DNA from 3 places in the Bacillus sp. UNCCL81 genome. Region 1 is predicted to be linked to each of the others. Evidence: riboswitches for the same ligand, from Rfam matches in the RefSeq annotation. Region 1 holds a riboswitch; each other region holds the start of a gene.
What was found. Region 1 has a riboswitch for thiamine pyrophosphate ahead of BM319_RS11815 (ABC transporter substrate-binding protein). Riboswitches for the same ligand answer to the same signal wherever they lie in the genome.
Positions count from the first base shown of each region.

Region 2: linked by a shared signal. The riboswitch ahead of thiC (phosphomethylpyrimidine synthase ThiC) and the one ahead of BM319_RS11815 (ABC transporter substrate-binding protein) in region 1 are both predicted to bind thiamine pyrophosphate.
Region 3: linked by a shared signal. The riboswitch ahead of thiD (bifunctional hydroxymethylpyrimidine kinase/phosphomethylpyrimidine kinase) and the one ahead of BM319_RS11815 (ABC transporter substrate-binding protein) in region 1 are both predicted to bind thiamine pyrophosphate.

Region 1 is NZ_FOMF01000004.1:491,273-496,073, reverse strand. Features, by position in the region: gene hmpA (NO-inducible flavohemoprotein) at 1-1,172, opposite strand, end outside; gene BM319_RS11825 (RrF2 family transcriptional regulator) at 1,359-1,802, shown strand; gene racE (glutamate racemase) at 1,900-2,691, opposite strand; TPP riboswitch at 2,924-3,033, shown strand; gene BM319_RS11815 (ABC transporter substrate-binding protein) at 3,122-4,114, shown strand; gene BM319_RS11810 (thiamine-binding protein) at 4,127-4,417, shown strand; gene BM319_RS11805 (ABC transporter permease) at 4,417-4,801, shown strand, end outside.
Region 2 is NZ_FOMF01000008.1:115,716-120,516, reverse strand. Features, by position in the region: gene BM319_RS17500 (thiazole synthase) at 1-475, opposite strand, end outside; gene thiS (sulfur carrier protein ThiS) at 478-681, opposite strand; gene thiO (glycine oxidase ThiO) at 708-1,799, opposite strand; gene BM319_RS17485 (thiamine phosphate synthase) at 1,783-2,397, opposite strand; TPP riboswitch at 2,485-2,594, opposite strand; TPP riboswitch at 2,829-2,944, shown strand; gene thiC (phosphomethylpyrimidine synthase ThiC) at 3,081-4,801, shown strand, end outside.
Region 3 is NZ_FOMF01000006.1:131,498-136,298, forward strand. Features, by position in the region: gene feoB (ferrous iron transport protein B) at 1-958, shown strand, start outside; gene BM319_RS14435 (FeoB-associated Cys-rich membrane protein) at 977-1,129, shown strand; TPP riboswitch at 1,235-1,345, shown strand; gene thiD (bifunctional hydroxymethylpyrimidine kinase/phosphomethylpyrimidine kinase) at 1,481-2,287, shown strand; gene cytX (putative hydroxymethylpyrimidine transporter CytX) at 2,280-3,518, shown strand; gene thiM (hydroxyethylthiazole kinase) at 3,502-4,314, shown strand; gene thiE (thiamine phosphate synthase) at 4,305-4,801, shown strand, end outside.

The DNA of each region.
Region 1 (4,801 bases):
TGTGTATCATTAATACCCAATTCTTTCAAACTTGTTATAATAGCTTTTAAAAATGGAACTGGTCCACATACGTAATAATCTGCATTGTCTGATTTAACATTGTTATTTAACCATTCTGCATCAATATAACCTTGCTTTTTAAAGTTGTTATTTTGAACATCTTCCTCAGATGGATTTTCATAAACAAATGATAAATTGTAATTTGTTAATTGCTCTTTTAATTGGTTTAGTTCATTTTCAAATGCTTGTAATTTACCATTTCTTGAAGCGCTTATGAAGCTGACTTGACGTTTTGGTTGATTGCTTGCAATTGATTTAGCCATGCTAATTAATGGTGTAATTCCAACACCACCACTTAAGAAAACAACATCTGAATCAATTTCAGTATTTAAAGTAAATTCACCTGCTGGAGCAGTAATTTCTAATGTATCACCAACTTTTACTTGATTGTGCAGGTAGTTTGAGAATTTCCCAAGTGGTTGGTTTTCTTCAGCTTCTCTTTTTACTGAAATTCTAAAGTAATTTTTACCTGGTGCATCAGATAAACTATATTGTCTGTTTGATAAATATTCTTCACCAGGAATTTGTGAACGAACAGTAATATATTGACCAGGTAAGAAAGTAGGAACTGAAGAACCATCTTTAGGAGCTAAGTAGAATGATGTTATTACATCGCTTTCCTCAACTTTTTCGATCACTTTAAACTCTTTAAATTCAGACCAACCGCCTTCTTGAGAAGATGCTTCTTTATACATTTCTTTTTCGATATCGATAAATACTTGTGCAATAACTCCATATGCTTCCGCCCAAGCACCTAGTATTTCATCAGTTGCAGCATCACCAAGTACTTCTTTAATTGCCCCTAGTAAATGTTGCCCTACGACTGGATAGTGCTCTGGTTTAACTTGAAGACTGCGGTGCTTTTGCGCAATTTGTTTTACAACAGGAATAATTGTTGCTAATTTATCAATGTTCTGTGCAGCAGCTAAAACAGTGTTTGCAAGAGCAGTTTGTTGTCTACCTTGTTGTTGGTTTGTTTGATTAAATACATTTAATAGTTCAGGATGATTAGTAAATAAATTTTTATAGAATACTTTAGTGATTTCTGTACCCTTTACTTCTAAGACTGGAACTGTTGACTTAATAATATCAATTGTTTTTTGAGATAGCATGAAAAATCCCCCTAATCACGATTTAAAGTAGTATTGTAAATGCATCTTTATCTTAGACCTAGGATTTATTTAAAGCAATATGTAAAATACATCTATTGTGAATTTTTTCGCAAAAATACATAAAAGTTTAAAAAAAGTTCACAATTATGCTATGATTAATCTTAAATAAAACAGTGAGGACAAGTTATGCGTTTAACAACTTATTCGGATTACTCTCTTCGTGTACTAATATTTCTAAGCTCTGAGCCACGTGAAAAATTAGTTAATATTAAGGACATCGCTGAAGCTTATGATATTTCTAAAAATCATTTAATGAAAATAATTTATAATTTAGGAAAGATGGGTTACATCGAAACGATCCGTGGCAGAAACGGTGGAATCCGTTTAGCTAAATTGCCAACAGAAATAAATATCGGCGAAATAATTCGTAAAACTGAAGAAGACTTTAATATTGTAGAATGTTTTGAACACGGTAATACTTGTGTTATTACACCTGTTTGTTCTTTAAAACATATATTTAATAATGCATTAGAACAATTTTTACAAGTTTTAGATCAATACACATTAGATGATATTGTAAAAAATAATGCAATGCTTAAAGATTATTTTGCAAGTAATAAAAAAGAATAAATTTTATGAAATAGAAGAGCGTTCGCAATTTAAAAACACAAAAACCAACAAAGGTTTACTTTGTTGGTTTTCTTCATTTAATGTCGTCTATTGACCTTTATAGTTTAATATACTTTACGTTTTCCATCGGTTCCTGGAATAAAGATGAAGCTATTTTACTAAAAATGGTTGGATCCCCAGTTGTAAAAAATTCATGGGAAGTGATTTCAGAGTTAGATAATATATTTTGTTGATCCAAAATTGCACTTACTTCTAAAGCCGTTTCATCTCCAGAGCTGATAAGTTGGATTGATGGACCCATCACTTTTTGGATGATTGGACTTAATAATGGGTAATGTGTGCAACCAAGTATTAGGGTATCAATATTTGAATCAATAAGCGGTGAAAGAGTATGTTTAACAATCTCAAATATTTCAGGTTTATTGTAGTCTCCATTTTCAACAATTCCGGCAAACTCTGGGCATGCCAAACCTTCAATTATAACTTTGTCATTAATCCGCTTTAGTGCAGAATGATATGCTTTACTATTAATAGTAGCATTCGTTCCTATGACACCGATTTGGTCATTTTGGGTTAATTTTATTGCTGCTCTAGCACCTGGGCGGACAACTCCAATGACTGGGATTTGAAGTTTTTCTCGCATTTCATTTAAAACGACTGAAGTTGCTGTATTACAGGCGATGACTAACATTTTTATATCCTTTTCCATTAGAAAATTAGTCATTTCCCAAGTGAATTCTCTGATTTCCGAATATGGTCGTGATCCGTATGGACATCTTGCAGTATCGCCTAAGTATAAAATGTCCTCTTTAGGTAATTGTCTTATAATTTGTTTGGCAACTGTTAAGCCCCCAACACCTGAGTCAATGACTCCGATTGGTTTATTCAAAAAATCCCCTCATTTTACTTAATAATTTGTTGATGTAGTATATTCTTTATTCATTTAAGATTTTACTATAAGAAATGATATTTTTGTTTATCATTCTCTTTTTAAAAATGTTAAAATTTCATAGTTTTATTACGCCTATTAACAGAGTATTAAAACATTTAAACACAAGTTAAAAATAATTCGTAAATTAAATCATTATCTGTTATATTAATGAGGAAAAGTTTATATATGAGAAAAAATGTGGAGGAGCCAGTGTTGCTGGCTGAGATAGCATCCTTAAGATGTTGACTCTTAGAACCTGATCTGGGTGATGCCAGCGTAGGGAACAGTATCTCTTTTTAGATATGTTTTTTACAGCGCATTTACGTCCGGGTCAGTATCCGGACGTTTTCTTTTTGTATAAACCAAAAACAAAAAGGAGATATAGATAATGAAAAAACTAGTAGTATTTTTAGTAGCTATTTGTTTAATGTTAACCGGGTGTGGTCAAAACAAAACTGCTACTACTAAAAAGACAAAGAAATTAAAAAAGGTGACTGTCGTACTAGACTGGACGCCAAATACAAATCATACTGGGCTATTTGTTGCTAAGGACAAAGGTTACTTTAAGGAACAAGGACTTGATGTAGATATAATCAGCCCTGGAGAAACAGGTGCAGACCAATTGGTGGCATCAGGTAAAGCAGACTTTGGTGTTTCTTATCAAGAGTCAATTACGCAAGCAAGGGTTCAAAATGTACCGATTGTTTCAATTGCAGCAATTATTCAACATAATACTTCTGGATTTGCATCACCAGTGAAAAAAGAAATTAAATCTCCAAAAGATTTCGTTGGAAAAACGTATGGTGGATGGGGTTCACCGGTTGAAAAGGCTATTTTAAAATCACTTATGTCAGAAGAAAATGCTAATGTTAATAAGTTAAATATCGTTAATATGGGTGATGCTGATTTCTTTACAGCGGTAAAAAGAGATATCGATTTTGCGTGGATTTATCAAGGATGGACAGGGATTGAAGCAGAGCTACGTGGAGAAAAATTAAACATGATTTATTTAACTGATTATAGTAAAAAGCTAGATTACTATACTCCAGTTTTAGCAACGAACGAAAAAATGATTAGTAAAAACCCTAAAATAGTAAAAGCGTTTGTGGCTGCAGCATCAAAAGGATATAATTTTGCGATTGATAACCCAAAAGAAGCTGCTTCGATTTTAATAAAGGATAATCCTGATCTAGATAAAAAATTAGTGGAAAAAAGCCAAGAATGGTTAGCATCTAAATATAAAGATGATGCAGACCGTTGGGGTGAGCAAAAGTTATCAGTTTGGAAAAACTATGCTGATTTCTTAGCTGAAAATAAATTATTAGAAGGAAACTTTAAGCCAAAAGAAGCATTTACGAATGAATTCTTACCAGCGAAATAAGGAGGAGCAAAAATGCAAACTACTTTAATGAGTGTCCAAATTATACCGAAAACGAATAATATTGAGGATGTTATTCCAGCAGTTGATGAAGCAATTAAAATTATTGATGAATCAGGCGTAAAATATCAAGTTCAACCATTGGAAACAACTATGGAAGGCGACTTGAATCAATTATTAATGGTTGTTCAAAAAATGAATGAAAGAATGATTGAAATAGGTTGCCACAATGTAATAACTCAAATGAAAATTCTTTATCAACCACAAGGTATTACAATGGATGTGTTAACGGAGAAGTACCGTTAATGAAATCTAAAAATATAAAAGGATGGCAACCGATCGTTGTCATCCTGCTTTTTTTAATTTGTTGGCAGCTAAGTATTAAAATTTGGAAAATCGAATCTTGGTTATTACCAGGACCAATCGAAATCTTTAAAGAAGGAATGAAATCAACTGATTCACTACTTCCTCATATTTCTTCTACAATTCAATTAACGATTATTGGTTTTTTAATTGGTAGTTTATTAGGATTTTTAATCGCATTTCTATTGCATTTAATTCCAGGTGTTAGGGAAGCTTTTTACCCATTATTAATTCTTTCACAAAATGTACCAATTATCGTATTGGCACCTCTTTTAATTATTTGGTTTGGATTTGGTGTATTACCTAAATTAATCATTATTTCTCTTG
Region 2 (4,801 bases), on a different contig from region 1:
CGGAACCGATTGGAGATGCACCTGGCATAATCGCATGGACACCAAGTTCTTCTAGTCTTCTTGCAAGCACAACATCATCGGAAGTATAAGGTAATACAATAAATCCTTCGTTTAATAACATTTCTGATGCCTTCAATGTTTCGATTGGATCAGGTAATAATGATTTATCACACCCAATTACTTCTACCTTGATCATATCGCATAAGCCTGACGCTTTTGCCAATCTTGCAATTCTAACTGCCTCTTCAGCAGTTTTTGCACCAGCTGTATTTGGCAATAATTTATATTTCGTTAGATCTAATTGTTCAAGAAAATTTGGTTGAGATTCCTCAAAAATATTCATTCTTCTAACAGCAAAAGTTAGTATCTCGGCTTCCGATACTTCAACAGCTTCTTTCTGGACTTCAAATGAAGGGTATTTTCCTGTTCCTAATAATAATCTTGAATGAAACGTATGATTTCCTACTTTTAACATGATTAGCCACCACCTACAAAATGTATTAATTCTACAGAATCTCCGTTAGAGAGATGAGTTAATGAATACTGTTCCTTATAAATAATTTCTTTATTAACCTCGACAATAACAATTCGGTTTTCTAATTGATATTTATTAAGCAGATCCTGAATTGTATAGGTATTGCTCGAAATATCGATATTCTTTCCATTTAATCTTATTTCCAAATGCATACACCTCCAAAGAGTTAAAATTAACGATTGATTTTAAATGCTTCGATCCAATTACGATTGACTTTCCGCTTAAGAATCAAATCTCGAATTAACTTTCCAGTTGCAGGTGCAAGCAATATTCCATTTCGAAAATGGCCAGTAGCAAATAAGATTTGATCTTCTTCTGGATGAGTTCCAATAAAGGGATTATAATCGAGAGTTCGCGGACGTAATCCTGCCCAAAATGAATCAATTTTCATGTCTTCAATGTCAGGAAGCATTTTTTTAGCGCTTTGTATTAATGACTCAATCCCCCCTAAGCTAGGGTTCTCATTCCATTCGTTGTCTACCATAGTAGCTCCGATGACAAGGCGACCGTCATTCCTTGGAACAATATATTTTTGTTCATGGAAAAGAGTATGTTTTAATGCAACCTTTTCACTTCTAACCGAGATGCATTCACCTTTAACGGGAATAATTTCGTGATGTAATCCAAGCTGTCCAAACAATGAATTACTCCAGACTCCACTTGCAACTACAATGGTTTTTGCTTCAAAATTGCCATTTGTTGTTTTAATTAAATAATGTGAATCATTTTTTTGAATCTGAAATACATGTGTATATTCAAAAATAGATGCACCTAAAATTTGAGCACCTTTGCAAAATGCGTTACAGACAGAAACAGGCAATACATTCACATCGTCTTCAATATAAGCTGCTCCAATTATGTTTGGATAAATGCCAGGTATCTGTTCTTTTAACTCTTCCTCGTTATACCAACGTGCCGAAGTTTGAGTGAGTAGGGGAGTTAATTGTTTTTTTTCTAAATCTGTATAAGCTAGTTTGAAAATGCCACCTTTTTTAAGTTCAATATCAATTCCACATAATTCCTTTAATTCTTCTTGAAGGTGAAAATAAGTTAATTGACTGTTTCTAGCAAAAGTAAAAAATGACTCAGAGTGATCCCACTCGGAATGGGCACCAAGCATTCCAGCAGCTGCCTTAGTTGTTTTCTGCCCAACTTGCTGTCCTTCAAGAACTGCGACATTAATGTTTTCTTTGGCCAGATAATAAGCAATGGAACAACCTATTATTCCACCACCAATTACGACAACATCAAATTTCTTGTTCATAAGTAAATTTACACCTTTCAAAATATTGCAACGCAGCTTCTAGGGGATTTCGGGCAGAAAATATACCAGACATTACAGCAATACCGTCAATGTCGTTCCTTTTTAGAACTTGTATATGTTCAGGTAATATTCCTCCGACCGCATAGATTGGTATGGTTAACGTTTTTTTCATTTCTGGAATTAGTTCAATTCCATTAGGTGTTAATCCATTTTTACACTCTGTTTCAAAACAATGACCGTACATAATATAGTCAGCTTGATCATTTTCTGCCTGTATTGCTTCAGTAAGTGTGTGAACTGATTTTCCTACTCGTAAATTAGGAAAATATTCTTTTACATCAACAAGTGGAAGACCATGTCCTGGCAAGTGAATATTTGTTAGGTTAGAGAAAATAGCTATATCTAATCGATCATTTAAAACAATTTTTTTCATATCTACTTTGTTCATTTTTAGTAGATTTAAGAGTGATATTAGCTCGATTGCCTTTTTCGATTTTTCGCGAATATGTACATAATCAACTGCATCGATTATTTGAATTATTTTTGTAGCAAGTACTTCCACTGTGTGCTGATCATCTGTAATTGCAATAAGTTCCATGTCCCAGCCACTTTCATTATCAAAATTTTTTCAACAAAAAAACCACTTCCCTAAAAAAAGAAAGTGGTTACATTGCACGCGAAAAAAGTATAAAATGCGCCACTTTCCTACGCAGGTACTAGCCTGTTCAGGTTTTGAGGGTTTAAAAGTAACTACTTTATTCTCAGCCCTTATCAAGGGATCCCCTAGTGATGAATATGTATGAAAATTAATCTTAGCATAGCATATAAAAAATAATATTCAATACTAAATTTATTTTTACTAGTCCAATTTATTACCAGAAATTGGGCTTGAAGTATAGTGAAATCAGTGTTTTTAGGGTGATAAAAAAACTAATAATTTTTTTAATTTGGAATTTCTGTAAAAATTTAGGGAAATAAAATCATTTACATTTTAAATTTGTGGGTTTATATTTAGGTGGAACAAGTTAATAGATTGACTAGGGGTGTCCAATTAGTTGGGCTGAGAGAGAAACGCGATCTTAGTTTCTTAACCCTCAGGACCTGATCTGGTTCATACCAGCGTGGGGAAGTTAGAAATTTCTCATTAATGATTACATAATTGTTAATGTAGTTTTACTAACATTTAGCCGGGTCTTAAATATAAGATTCCGGCTTTTTTCATGCTTTAAATGGATTGGATTTCGTCCTTTTTAAACTAATTAAAAAGGGGAATGAAATCAAATGAACAATTCTGTAAATGAAATGAATTTTTCCATCATGTCTAGTTTTTCAGGGAGTAAGAAGGTGTATGTTGAAGGATCTAGACCTGACATTAAGGTGCCAATGCGTGAGATTCAATTAAGTCCAACAACTGGCACTTTTGGCGAAGAAGAAAATGCTCCAGTTAGAGTATACGACACTAGCGGACCTTACACAGATTCAGCTAGCTCAGTTGATATTCGAATGGGACTTAAGGCGATTAGACAAAACTGGGTAATCGAACGAAATGATGTTGAAGAGTATGAAGGGCGTGAAATTAAGCCTGAAGATAATGGATATAGAAAAGAGTCAGATCAACATAATGTTGAGGTATTTAAAGGGTTAAAAAGAAAACCGTTACGTGCAAAAGATAATGGAAATATTACTCAAATGCATTATGCTCGTAAAGGGATTATTACACCTGAAATGGAATTTATTGCGATTCGAGAGAATGTTTCAGCTGAATTTGTTCGCGATGAAGTTGCAAAAGGAAGGGCTGTCATTCCATCGAATATTAATCACCCTGAAAGTGAGCCAATGATCATCGGTCGTAATTTTCATGTAAAAATAAACGCCAATATAGGTAATTCAGCGGTTACCTCTTCAATCGAAGAAGAAGTAGAAAAAATGACATGGGCTACTCGCTGGGGTGCGGATACGATGATGGATCTTTCAACTGGTAAGAATATTCATACAACACGTGAATGGATTATCCGAAATTCTCCAGTACCAGTAGGGACAGTTCCGATTTATCAGGCGCTTGAAAAGGTTAATGGAATTGCGGAAGACTTAAGCTGGGAAGTGTTTCGAGATACTCTAATTGAGCAAGCGGAACAAGGGGTAGACTATTTTACAATTCACGCGGGTGTATTATTACGTTATATCCCATTAACGGCAAAACGAGTGACAGGAATTGTATCTCGTGGTGGCTCTATTTTGGCTCAGTGGTGTTTAGCTCATCATAAAGAGAATTTTTTATATACTCATTTTGAAGAAATTTGTGAAATTATGAAGCGTTATGACGTAACATTCTCTTTAGGAGATGGACTGAGACCAGGTTCAATCGCCGATGCAAATGACGAAGCACAGTTTGCTGAGTTAGAAACTCTAGGTGAGTTAACGAAAATTGCATGGAAACACGATGTTCAAGTTATGATTGAAGGACCGGGACATGTACCAATGCACTTAATTAAAGAGAATATGGATAAACAATTAGAAATTTGTCAGGAAGCGCCATTTTATACATTAGGACCGTTAACGACTGATATTGCGCCTGGATACGATCACATTACATCAGCGATCGGTGCAGCAATGATTGGTTGGTTTGGTACTGCAATGCTTTGTTATGTAACTCCGAAAGAGCATTTAGGTCTTCCAAATAAAGAAGATGTAAGAGTAGGTGTTATTACATACAAAATAGCAGCGCATGCAGCTGACTTAGCAAAAGGCCACCCTGGTGCACAAAAAAGAGATGATGCACTTTCAAAAGCAAGATTTGAATTTAGATGGCGTGATCAGTTTAATCTTTCACTTGATCCGGAAAGAGCAATTGAATATCACGACGAAACATTACCTGCTGAAGGAGCTAAAACAGCGCATTTTTGTTCAATGTGTGGTCCAAAATTCTGTAGTATGAGAATCTCTCAAGATATTCGAGATATAGTAAAACAAGAAGAACTTCAGAATGATTCAATCATTGAAGA
Region 3 (4,801 bases), on a different contig from region 1:
AGTTTTAGTCTTTGTTCCACAAATTTTTATTTTGTTTTTACTAATATCATTCCTTGAAGATTTTGGATATATGTCGCGAGCGGCTTTAGTAATGGATCGTTCGATGGAAATGGTTGGTATAACCGGAAAGGCATTTATTCCAATGATTATTGGATTTGGATGTAATGTACCTGGAGTTATGGCAGCTAGAACGATTGAACAGCCTAGAGAGAGACTACTCACGATTTTGTTAACACCATTAATGTCTTGTTCGGCGCGTTTGCCGGTATATGCACTATTCGTTGGCGCTTTTTTTGCGAAAAATCAAGCAATAGTTGTTTTTTCACTGTATATACTCGGAATAGTAGTTGCATTAATACTAGCTAAGGTTTTTTCATCTACTATATTAAAAGGTGAGTTTTCATTATTTGTTGTAGAACTCCCACCATACCGTATGCCACAAGGTAAAGCTTTGTTTAGAAGCACATGGGATAAAGGTAAAGGATTTATTCGAAAAGCAGGTACGTTTATTTTTGGTGGTTCTGTAGTAATCTGGTTATTATCTTATATGGGACCAAGTGGTTTAGGTGTTTCAATGGATGATAGCTTTTTAGCAATGATTGGCGGAATACTTACACCAATACTTGCACCGTTAGGGTTCGGGACATGGCAAGCAGGTGCTTCTTTACTAACAGGATTTTTGGCTAAAGAGGTTGTTGTATCTGCCATGAATATTATCTATCACGTGCCAAATGCAAATTCTTTACAAGGAATATTGTCGACACAGTTTTCTGCACTTTCTGCATTTAGCTTTATGGTATTTGTCTTATTGTATGTACCATGTCTTGCAACTGTTGCGACAATTCGTAAAGAAACAGGTTCAGCTAAATGGACGTATTTCTCAGTTGGATATGCACTAGTTATTGCGTATATCTTAGCGCTAATTATCTATCAGGTTGGAAGTCTATTAGGCTACTAAAGAAAGGGGTATCTACTTATGATTGTCAATATTATAATAGGAGCTCTTATTTTTGGATATGCAGGTTGGACACTTTTACGATATATAAAGAAAACAAAAAAAGGTAAATGTGGTTCTTGTTCAATCGCAAAAACTTGTAGTTCAAATTGTGATACAAATTATTCAAAATAGAAGTATAACGTAAACTAAAAAGATAAAATTTAAAGTAATCTGTCTAAATACTTGAATAAAGTAGAAGGATTAATTAAGATGATAAAGTAATTAACTTTAATAATTGAATAGTACTAGGGGTGCCGTAAATGTTCGGCTGAGATTAAGACACATAAGTCTTTGACCCTTTAACCTGATCTGGATAATGCCAGCGTAGGAAAGTGAACGGTAGAATACATATTTTGTATTCATAACATTGATTTGTTCGAGCACAAGTCCTTATGGGATTTGTGCTTTTTTGTATTTAAAATCAAGTTTCATCTTCTATCTGTAAGATCAAAGAGTTCTATTCATGAAATAGGGGGAAGAGAATTGAAGAAAGTATTAACGATAGCAGGCTCTGATTCAAGTGGTGGTGCAGGTATTCAAGCTGATTTAAAGACATTTTCAGCTCATCGTGTTTTTGGAATGAGTGTAATTACAGCAGTAACTGCTCAAAATACGCAAGGAGTGTTTGCAGTACAAGATATGACACCAGAGATTATTGCTAGTCAGTTAGATGCGATTTTCACTGATATTGAAGTAGATGCTGTAAAAATTGGAATGGTATCTCAAATAGAGACGATTAAAGTCATTGCTGAGAAATTAAAGCAATATAAACCAAAGCAAGTCGTGGTTGATCCAGTTATGGTTTCAAAAAGCGGATTTGACTTATTAAGTCCTGATGCAAAGGAAGCTTTAATTAAAGAATTGATTCCGTTAGCAACGGTTATTACGCCAAATCTTCCTGAAGCAGAAGTTATTACTGGAAGAAAAATTACAACCATTGAAGAGATGAAAGAAGCTGCTGCTCAAATTCATTCATTAGGTGCTAAAAACGTCCTTGTAAAGGGTGGTCATCTAGAAGGCGAAGCTACTGATATTTGTTTTAATGGTGAGGAGTTTACAAGCTTTAATAGCGCTAGAATTAATACAATTAATACTCACGGTACAGGTTGTACTTTATCTTCAGCTATTACATCTAATTTAGCAAATGAACTTGAATTAAATGAGGCAATTAGAGAGGCGAAAAACTATATAACATTAGCAATCCAACATTCTTTTTCGATCGGAAAAGGTGTAGGTCCTGTACATCATTTCTACTCATTGTATGAAAAGGCAGGAGTACAACATGTCTAATCAAAATGCAAAAATGACGAAGTGGAACTTTACAACACTTTGGTTTGGAGCGGCAGTTTCTGTAGCAGAAATTATGACGGGTGCCCTAGTAGCACCACTAGGTTTTAAGAAAGGTTTGACGGCCATTTTAGTAGGGCATTTACTTGGAACATTATTACTTATCTTAGGTGGGGCCATTGGTTCTCAGCAAAGATTATCGGCCATGGAATCTACAAAAATTTCATTTGGTAGTTATGGTAGCTATTTGTTTTCGCTTTTAAATGTTTTACAGTTACTAGGCTGGACAGCAATTATGATTTTAACAGGAGCTCGCTCAATCAATTTAGTTACAATAAAAGATTACGGGTTTGACCACCTATGGGTTTGGTGTTTAGTAATCGGTGTATTAATAGCAATCTGGTTGTACTTTGGACAAAATGCATCAAAAAAACTAAATAGTTTAGCTGTTTGTTTATTGTTTGTTTTAACAATTGTACTTTGTTTTGTCATTTTTAAAAGCGATAAAATCTTAACACAACCAAGCACTTCTGGATTATCTTTTGGTGAAGCCGTTGAATTATCAGTGATTATGCCATTATCGTGGATTCCATTAATTAGTGATTATACTCGATTTGCAAAGACAACAAAGGATGGTGCAATCGGTAGTTTTATAGGCTATATGTTTGGTAGCTCTTGGATGTATATTATTGGACTTGGCGCAGCATTAGCATTTAATCAAGTAGACCCGGTTGCTGTTTTAATGAGTGCAAATCTAGGATTATTTGCAGTTGGTATTGTCGTCTTAGCAACTGTTACAACGACTTTCATGGATGCTTACTCTGCAGGAATATCAGTTACAACCATTTTTCCAAAGTTAAATGGAAAACATATCGCCCTTATCGTTACAGCTATTGGAACGTTATTGGCCGTTATTTTCCCTATTGAGAAGTATGAAGGATTTTTATATACAATTGGTTCATTTTTTGCGCCGTTATATGCAATTTTATTAACGGACTATTTTATTCTAAAAAGAACAAGTATAAGTAAATCGTTGAAGATTGATTGGATCGCGTTTATTACATGGATTTTAGGCGTTTTTATTTATCGTAAATTCGTACAATTAGACTTCTTCCTTGGAGCTACTGTTCCAAGTATGATTTTAATTTGTGTCATTTATATTGTTGTTCAATTTGTTATTAATAAGCTTGTTCGAAAGCAAATCGGGGGAGAAAAAAATGTTAACTATGAATGAAATGAGTCAAATTCTTGAAAGCGTAAAAGAGAAAAAGCCTTTAGTTCACCACATTACAAATTATGTAACTGTAAATGACTGTGCAAATATGGTGTTAGCTCTAGGTGGATCACCAGTTATGGCAGATGATTTAGCCGAAGTAGAAGAAATGGTATCTTTTGCATCAGCTCTTGTTATTAATATTGGAACATTAAATGAAAGAACAATTCAATCAATGATTAAAGCTGGTAAAAAAGCTAATCAATTAGGCGTACCAGTTATATTAGATCCCGTTGGAGTAGGGGCAACAACTCTACGTACAGAAACGACTGCTAAATTATTGAAAGAAGTACGTTTTGCCGTAGTTCGTGGAAATATGTCAGAAATTAAAATGATTGCTGGCTTAAATGTACAAATTAAAGGTGTTGATTCTGTAGCTGGTGAAGAAGACGGTGTTGAAATAGCAAAATCTCTTTCAGCGAAATTAGGCTCAGTAGTTGCAATTACAGGTGCGGTAGATATTATTGCAGAACAAGACCGAGTATGTACCATTTCAAATGGAGATAAAATGCTAGCTGATGTAACTGGAACTGGATGTATGAGTACATCATTAATCGGAACTTATGCTGGTGCAACGAATGATTATTTCCTTGCTGCAGTTTCAGGAATTACTACAATGGGACTATGTGGAGAGCTCGCTAAAGCTCGACTAACTGAAGGGCAAGGAATCGGTACATTTAAAGTAAACTTATTTGATGAGGTATCTAAAGCTTCTGTTGATACACTTCTAACAGGAGGAAAAATCGAATGGCTATAACAAAAAGTAAAATAGATTATAAGCTTTATTTAGTAACGGATCGAGATGTATTAGGATCAAGGGATTTAGTTCAATCTGTTGAGGAAGCAATTAAAGGTGGAACAACAATCGTACAAATAAGAGAAAAAAATTGTAGTAGTCTAGATTTTTACAAAATCGCTATGCAAGTAAAAGAAGTAACTTCAAAATATAATGTACCATTGATTATTAATGACCGTTTAGATATCGCTTTGGCGATAAAGGCTGATGGATTGCATATCGGTCAAGAAGACTTACCTTTAACTGTGGCTAGAAAGATTGTTGGAGAAGATATGATTATTGGTGTATCTGCATCAACATTAGAAGAAGCAATGATTGCACAGGAACAAGGTGCGGATTATGTTGGAATTGGTTCAGTGTATCCGACGAGTACAAAACTAGATGCAAAATATTTAGCGCCAGATGAGTTGCGAAGAATACGTGAGGCAGTAAAAATTCCAATCGTGGG